2 regions of the Streptococcus sp. HMSC061E03 genome follow, and region 1 is predicted to be linked to the other one. Evidence: predicted binding sites of a transcription regulator. Region 1 holds the regulator's gene; the other holds the start of a gene.
What was found. The regulator CtsR, encoded in region 1, represses protease genes until heat stress. The targets are predictions, from matches to a motif close to TTGGTCAAAAAAGGTCAAANA.
Positions count from the first base shown of each region.

Region 1 (4,392 bases):
GCCAAAAGGTCTATGAAACACCGGATTTGACAGCAGGATCTCACACCTTGACCTTGGTCAATAGCAAGGGAGATGCGATCGCAACGGAAGGGATTTATGCCCTCAATAACCAAGAAAAGGGGATCTTTGAGTTTGCCCAGCCAATCCTAGCTGTTAAGAAAGGCGACCCAGCGCAAGTCGTCGTCAAGAGAAAAGGTGGCTCTAAAGGAAGTGCCGGTCTGAAATTGATCACAGAACCAGGAACAGGGGTTCATGGCAAGGTCTATAAAGATACCAACGTCACCCTTGAGTTCGCAGATGGCGAGACAGAAAAAACAGTCCAAGTTCCAACCATTGATTTTGCAGGAAAAGCGACCGATGTCTATGACTTTAAGGTCAAATTGTTGCATCCGGATCAAGGAAGCTTGGTCGGCTTTATTCCAGAACTGACAGTTCAAGTGATGAATGAAGACCAGTTGCCAGAAAATCGCAAAGAAGTGGATGACCAAGATCCAAAACTGCACTATAACCAAGGCTGGCATCATGAGACAGACAACAAAGACTTCTCAAATGGCACAGAATCTTGGTCCAGCTTTAACCAAGTGTCCGATGAGGAAGGCAAGAAACACATTGAAGTGACCATTACCTTTAAGGGCACAGGCGTGGAGGTCCGAGGAGTGGTTGATCCAAGTCATGGTCTCTACAGCGTCACTTTGGATGGGAAAGAAATGGCCTTCGAAGAAGGGCGTGGCCATGATTATGAGATCGACGGCGATCATTATTTCAGTGGCTACGGAGATCAACGCAAGCTCGACCAGAGTTTGGTCAATCTGCAAGGCCTAGCAAAAGGCTACCACCAGCTACGCTTGCATCTGGATCCAGCCCTCAATGACCCTCAGTCATCCAGAGCCATCCAGGTGGACCGATTTGTCCTCTCAGGGAAAGATAGTCAGTTGCTCAGTCAAGAAGAGCTGCAACAGATCATCAGAGAAGGAGTAGAAAAGATCAAGGCTACTTCTCTCGATCGCTTGAAAGCAGATCTCAAACCGACGGTTCAAGGACAATTGACGGACTTGACTCAGTTGTTGGATCAAGAGCGGCCAGATTTGGTTGCTGCAGCTAATCAAGTCGAAGCCCTTGAAACCATCTTAGAAGATGCTCACAATTATGAACCCCTGACGCAGACACGGCCAGAAGAAGGTATTCGGGATTTGATTCTTGAAAAGCCAGAACTTCTCATCGAAGCGGAGGAGATTCCATTTGAGAGTCAAACACGTGAGAACAAGGACTTGGCCAAGGGCGAAAGCCGGATCCTTCAAGCAGGAAAGGTCGGACGCCGGTTGAAATTGATCGAGGTTCGACAAGAAGAAGGCAAAGAAATTCGGACAGAAGTCGATGCCTTTGTCGAAGTGGAGGCCCAGGACCAGATCACAGAAGTCGGAACGAAGGAAGCGGAAAAAAGTCCGTTGATAGCTGATATGCCGACTCCAACCACTCCTGTCACCCCAAGTAAGGTGCAACCAGAAGTTATGACTCTTTCTCAAGCTGAAGACAAAAAAGAAAAAGGAAGACCTGTTCTCTTGCAACCGAAAACCCCAGAAGCAGTTTCTGTTTCGACTTCAGACCATCCGGAAAAAGAAGTGGTTAAAAGTCCTTCTCTACAATCGGAAGGAAAACTTCCTCAAACCGGTACAAAACAAAGTGGATTGTTTGCTTGGTTAGGTCTTCTTGGTCTAGGATTCTTGGGCGGAGGCGCCAAATTCGCTCGTCGCAAAGAGTAGCTCCTTCTTCGCATAAGAGGTTAGTTCTCACTAGCCTCTTTTGTTTTGCCTTCTTAAGAGATTCCTATTTCCATGGAGTCTTTGCTTTATTTACAGCCGTAAAAATTGTATAATAGTCAAATAAGGTCAATGATGAGAAGGAACACTCCAAGACCATTTTTTATGGGCGAAGAACAGAGCATCCATCTAGAAAAAAACAAGCCAGAAAGGAGCATCATGGCAAATAAGAACACATCTGATAGCATTGAAGCTTATATCAAGGCCTTGCTGGCTCAAGCTGGCATGGCAGAGCTCAAAAGAAGTGAGTTAGCCGATGTCTTTCAGGTTGTACCCAGTCAGATTAACTATGTCATTAAGACTCGCTTTACCGAGAGTCGAGGCTATATTGTAGAGAGCAAGCGCGGTGGTGGGGGCTATATCCGCATTGGCAAGGTCCAGTTTTCAGATCACCATCAGATGCTCCAAGACTTGGCAGCCAATATTGGAGAGACCATCAGCCAGCAGGTCTTTAATGATATCCTCCAGATGCTCTATGAAGAAAAATTATTGACAAAACGTGAAACGCAGCTGTTGCTTGCGACGACCTCCGATGAGGTCCTAGGTCGAGATGCTCTCATCCTACGAGCAACGATGCTGAAAAAAATCATTCAACAAGTAGATAGAAAAGGAAATACCGACTAGATGAACTATTCAACAGCACTGTTAGAAAGTATAGAAGCGGCCCAAATACTAGCAGGCCACTATCAGGGGCATACCTTAGATACTTGGCATCTCCTGACGGCTATGGCCAATAATCCCTATAGCGTGGCAGGTTCTGTACTGAACGATTATCCTATGCAGATCGATGAGTTTCAGGATGCAGCGGAGCATATTACAGGCCAAGCTTTTCAAAGCGACAATCGGTATGAAATCTTTCCATTTTCTTATCGGATGGAAGCCATTATGAAACACGCAAGAGAGATTGCCCAGGTCCTTCATGCCAAGACCTTGGGAACAGAGCATGTGCTCCTCTCTCTTCTAGCAGACCGTGGGACCTTGGCGAGCCAAGTCATGGAGTTTGCTGGCTTTGCCTTTACAGAGCAAGACAAGGGAGTTCCTATTGCCTCCCTTCGCAAGAATTTAGAAGACAAGGCAGGCTGGGACAAGAATGATATTAAAGCCATTCGGAGTCTCTATCGCGCCCAAAACCCTAACCGCCAAACCATGGGAAATATGATGGGCATGCCCCCAAGCACCAGTGGAGGTCTTGAAGATTATACCCGTGATTTGACAGAAATGGCGCGTGCAGGCCAGCTTGAGCCTGTGATTGGTCGGGATGCAGAGATTTCACGCATGATCCAAATCCTCAGCCGCAAGACGAAGAACAATCCTGTATTGGTGGGAGAAGCAGGGGTCGGAAAAACCGCCCTTGCCTTAGGTCTGGCTCAGCGGGTCGCTAGTGGCAATGTTCCAGCTGAAATCGCACAGATGCGTGTCTTAGAATTGGATCTCATGAATGTCGTTGCAGGGACGCGCTTCCGTGGGGACTTTGAAGAACGGATGAACAATATCATCCAGGACATCGAAGAAGACGGTCACGTGATTCTCTTTATCGATGAACTGCATACCATTATGGGGTCAGGATCCGGTATTGATTCGACCTTAGACGCAGCCAATATTCTAAAACCAGCCCTGGCACGGGGAACCTTGCGTACAGTTGGAGCAACGACTCAAGATGAGTACCAAAAGCATATCGAAAAAGATGCAGCCCTTTCTCGGCGTTTTGCGAAAGTCACCATTGAAGAGCCAAGTGTTGCAGATAGCATCCAAATTCTCCAAGGCTTGAAAGAGACTTATCAGGACCACCATCATGTGACCATTACCGATGAAGCGATCGAAACAGCTGTCAAATATGCCCACCGCTATTTGACTAGTCGTCAATTGCCAGATTCAGCCATTGATCTATTGGATGAAGCGGCAGCTACCGTACAAAACCGCGATTCCAACGGTCACGTAAAAGAAGAGTTGACCGCCTTAGACCGGGCCTTGATGGACGGCAAGTGGAAGAAAGCAGCCCAGCTCTTAGAAGTAGAGGCCGCTCCCATTGTCTACAAAAAAGAAGTCACTGACCAAGATGTCTTGGTGACCTTGAGCCAATTATCCGGTATTCCAACTCAAAAACTGACCCAAACCGATGCCAAGAAGTACCTAAACTTAGAAGCAGAATTGCACAAGCGCGTGATTGGTCAAGACCAAGCGGTTTCGAGTATCAGTCGGGCTATTCGACGCAATCAATCAGGTATCCGTAGCAATAAACGTCCGATCGGTTCTTTCATGTTCCTAGGACCTACCGGTGTCGGAAAAACAGAGCTAGCCAAAGCTTTGGCGGAAGTTTTGTTTGATGATGAATCGGCCCTCATCCGTTTTGATATGAGTGAGTACATGGAAAAATTCGCGGCCAGCCGCCTCAACGGAGCCCCTCCAGGATATGTGGGCTACGAAGAAGGAGGCGAGTTGACCGAGAAAGTCCGCAACAAACCATATTCAGTTCTCTTATTTGATGAGGTGGAAAAAGCCCATCCAGATATTTTCAATGTCCTTTTGCAAGTCTTGGATGACGGAGTCTTAACCGATAGCAAAGGCCGGAAGATCG
Region 1 is NZ_KV812797.1:212,440-216,831, reverse strand. It holds gene HMPREF2917_RS08750 (alpha-L-fucosidase) at 1-1,760, shown strand, start outside; gene HMPREF2917_RS08745 (CtsR family transcriptional regulator) at 1,977-2,441, shown strand; gene HMPREF2917_RS08740 (ATP-dependent Clp protease ATP-binding subunit) at 2,442-4,392, shown strand, end outside.

Region 2 (4,392 bases), on a different contig from region 1:
GGGCAGCTTGGAAGTCTGTATCCTTAGATTGGAATGTTTCTGTTGCTACGATTTCACCTTTGTAAGATTTCTTGAAGGCTTCAGCAATCCCTTTCGCATAGTCAGATGAGTTATCGTAGTAAAGAACGACTTTCTTCGCTTTCAAGTTATCAGTTGTGTATTTAGCAATGATTTTTCCTTGGAAGCTATCGATAAAGGTTGCACGGAAGAGGTAATCTTGACCTTTTGTCAAATCATCTTGAGTTGCTGATGGTGTGACCAATGGAACACCTGCTTTACCAGCGTTGGCAACCGCTGCTGCAGTAGCACCTGAAGTTGCAGGTCCTACAAGAGCGTTCACTTTTGATTGAGTGACAAGGTTTGTAGTGACTGTAGCTGCTTCAGCTGTTTCAGATTTGTTATCTTTATCTGTGACAACGATCTTCTTACCGTCAGCTCCACCCTTAGCGTTGATTTCATCAACGGCCAATTGAGCACCTTTTTGTTCAGCGCTACCGTAGGCTGCTACTTCACCAGTTTTTTCAAAGTTAAAACCGACTTTTAGTTCCTTGCCGATTTCGTTACCAGTTGTGTTTGAACCTGAAGTAGAAACTTCACCACAAGCAGCAAGAAGAGCGACACTTGCAATGGTTAAAAATGAAAGAGCAAATTTTTTCTTCATTTGTAATGATCTCCTTAAATGAATCTTAAATTAAATACATTAAGAATATACCGAATTATCTGACAATTGTCAATAAAAAAAGCGCAATCCATCAAATGATTGCGTTTTCTATCCTTCTGTGACCACAGATGGGGTCTCCAATCGTTGTAAACTCCCCACAAAATCTGTATCTAAATCTTTGAGATGGCAAGGCAAGACCTTTTTGACATAACGTTCTTTCTTTAAGTCTTCCATGACTTGATCGGCCTTGTCACTGTCCACATACAATTGGACATAACGGCATTTCTTAGAATGGTACAAGACATCTCCGACTGATTGTAATTTTTTCCCGTCGCGATTGTAATACAATTTAACAATTAAGCCTGTTCTTTCTTGTTTCTCAAACATGGTCAATCCCTTTCTCGTTCTGTTACTAGTATATCAAATTTCAAGAAAAAGAACTACTCTTTTATGAGAGCAAAAAAGAGAGTGGGACAGAAATCGGTCATTCGTTAGAATTCGATTTCGTCGTTCCACCTCCGCACAGTTGAGTAGGCCTGTATAAGCTGATGAAATCAGCGTATTAGAGCCCACTCAACAACTGCGTCTTGCTCGACAATCCAAAAACAATTGAGAGGCTAGGACTTTTGTCCCAGCCTCTTGACGGACCTTCCCATAGAATGGTTTAGCCCAATTTATTATTGGCCATGATTTCATCAATAAAGCCATATTCAAGCGTTTCTTGTGCACTCATCCAATTATCTCGCTCCGCATCAGCATGCACTTTTTCAATGGATTGACCTGAATTTTCCGCAAGAATTTTTTCCAAGTTATTCCGTGTTTTGAGCAAGTGTTCTGCTGCAATCGCCATATCGGTTTGCTGGGTACCACCACCAGTACCACCCATTGGTTGGTGAATCATGTACTCGGCATTTGGCAACATGAAGCGTTTGCCCTTCGCACCGCTTGAAGCAATGATAGTTCCCATAGATGCTGCCATCCCCATAACAATGGTTTGGACATCTGACTTGATAAAGTTCATCGTATCTACGATGGCGAGACCTGCTGAGACAGAGCCCCCTGGGGTATTGATATACATATAGATATCTTTTGTATTATCTTGGGCATCCAAGAAGAGCAATTGAGCGATAATGGAGTTAGCCATTTGGTCCTCAACTGGTCCTGTTACCATGATAATTCGATCTTTCAACAGACGGGAATAAATATCGTAAGAACGTTCTCCACGACTGGTTTGTTCAATAACTACTGGAATCATCTATTCTTCTCCTTTAGTATCCATTCATTCTCACGATTCGTGAGGTTCAAAGTATATGTGCTATTATAAACCAATGGTCAAAAAAGGTCAAATCTTAAGCACCTTTCGGACTTTTCTTATAATGAATGGTTTCTTATTTGGTACCGAATAAACGGTCACCTGCATCCCCAAGACCAGGAACAATGTAGCCATGTTCATTCAAATGATCATCGAGGGCTGCTGTAAAGATATCCACATCTGGGTGAGCTTCTTGAAGAGCTTTCACCCCTTCTGGCGCTGATACTAGGCAGACAAATTTGATATGGCTAGCGCCACGTTTTTTCAAGGAATCAATCGCTAGAATAGCGGATCCACCCGTAGCAAGCATCGGGTCTACTACAAAGATACGACGTTGATCAATATCTTCTGGCAATTTCACCAAGTATTCAACTGGTTTCAAGGTTTCTTCATCACGGTACATCCCGATATGGCCAACCTTAGCAGCTGGTACCAAACTCAAGAGACCATCAACCATCCCAATCCCTGCACGAAGAATGGGGACAATAGCCAATTTCTTCCCTGCGATTTGTTTTTGAACGGTTTTGGTAATAGGAGTTTCAATTTCAACATCCTCAAGAGGCAATTCACGCAACACTTCGTAGCCCATCAACATAGCAATCTCATCTACCAATTCACGAAAGGCCTTCGTAGAGGTATCTGTACGACGAAGAATAGATAATTTGTGTTGAATCAGTGGATGTGTAATAACTTCTAATTTTCCCATTTTGAGATCCTTCTTTCTAAGCTGTTATTATTCAAAAAAGAGCTATGATAAAAGTGGAGTCAAACTCTACTCTTTCTTTCAGTCCCTCTTTGATACTCACAGCACATGGAAATCTTCATTTCCAACTTTACATTCTTCTTATTATACCAAATTTTACAAAAAAAAGAGAGCCCTTACACTTAATTTTTTGAGTTCGGACTCACTCTTTCTATCAATCAATTACAACCATTCTTTGTACTTCTTAATATAGATACGTTTGACAACCGTCACACTAAGCATATAGAGGACGATAATAGCAAACAATAGAACAAAGTACAATCCATTTAGTTGGCTCAACTTCAAGATAGAAGCCAAAGGACTATATGGAAGGGAGGTTACAAAGAAGGCTGCTGCTAGAGTCGTCACCACGACTGAGAAGGCTGGACGACTTTGGATAAATGGAAGTTTTGGTGAACGCAACATATGAATAACCATGGTTTGAGACCACATAGATTCAATAAACCATCCAGTTTGGAACACCATGATAAAGGCTGCTGCATCTGCTGCTCCATGGTTGTAGCCATGACCTAAAATCATTGGGACAACAAGGAAATAAAGAAGCATGTAGGTAATAATATCAAATACTGATGAAATTGGACCAATCCAGGCCATAAAGCGCATGATAGAGTTTGCTTCCCAGATACGAGGTTTCTTGAGGAATTCCTTGTCGACATTGTCAAAAGGAAGGGCGATACAAGAAAGATCATAGATAAGATTGAGCACAATCAAATGAACGGGAGCCATTGGAAGAAAAGGCAAAAAGATACTGGCAAAGAGCAGAGAAAAGATGTTCCCGAAGTTAGAAGAGACCGTCATCTTGATATACTTGGTCATATTGGCATAGACCTTGCGACCTTCAACCAAACCTTTTTCAAGGACCATCAAGTCCTTATCCAGAAGGATGACATCTGCCGTTTCCTTGGCGATATCCACAGCGGTATCCACGGAGATCCCAACGTCTGAGACCTTCATGGATGGAGCATCGTTGATCCCATCTCCCATGTAACCCACCTTGTGGCCATTGTTCTTGAGGCAGAGGATGATCCGCGCTTTTTGATCGGGTGATAATTTGGCAAAGACCGTTGTTGTTTCCACAACTTGTGCTAACTCTTGGTCAGTCATCGTATCGATTTCGCTTCCCAAAAGAATCCGCTCGACATCTAGTCCTACTTTTTCACAGACAGCTTGGGTGACCTTTTCATTGTCCCCAGTTAAGATCTTGGTGGTTACCCCATATTCTGCAAGAGCTTTGATTGCTGGAGCTGCAGAAGGTTTTGGTGGATCAAGAAAGGCAAGGTAACCGGTTAGGATCATGTCTCGTTCATCTTCAACACTAAAGATGTCATTTTCGTCCAAGTCGGTTTTGTAGCTGACGCCCAAAACACGAAGACCTTGTTCATTTAACTGAGCAACTTCAGCGAGGACCTCTTGACGGACTTCATCTGTCAGGCGTTTAATCTCCCCCTTGTACTCAACATAATTCGATACAGAAAGCATTTCTTCCAAGGCACCCTTGGTCACCATGCTGACCACACCGTCTTCGTCTTTGACAATGACACTCATGCGACGACGTTCAAAATCAAAGGGCAATTCATCAATCTTATGGAAGGTTTGATCCAGATCGCGGACGATTTCATGTTTCTTGGCTTCTTTCTGGGTCCGATTGATAATCGC
Region 2 is NZ_KV812784.1:215,121-219,512, reverse strand. It holds gene HMPREF2917_RS01300 (ABC transporter substrate-binding protein) at 1-661, opposite strand, end outside; gene HMPREF2917_RS01295 (DUF2129 domain-containing protein) at 770-1,048, opposite strand; gene clpP (ATP-dependent Clp protease proteolytic subunit ClpP) at 1,326-1,916, opposite strand; gene upp (uracil phosphoribosyltransferase) at 2,050-2,679, opposite strand; gene mgtA (magnesium-translocating P-type ATPase) at 2,899-4,392, opposite strand, start outside.
Region 2: clpP (ATP-dependent Clp protease proteolytic subunit ClpP) is a predicted target of CtsR. The motif match lies at 1,990-2,010, and genes of this name have one in related genera.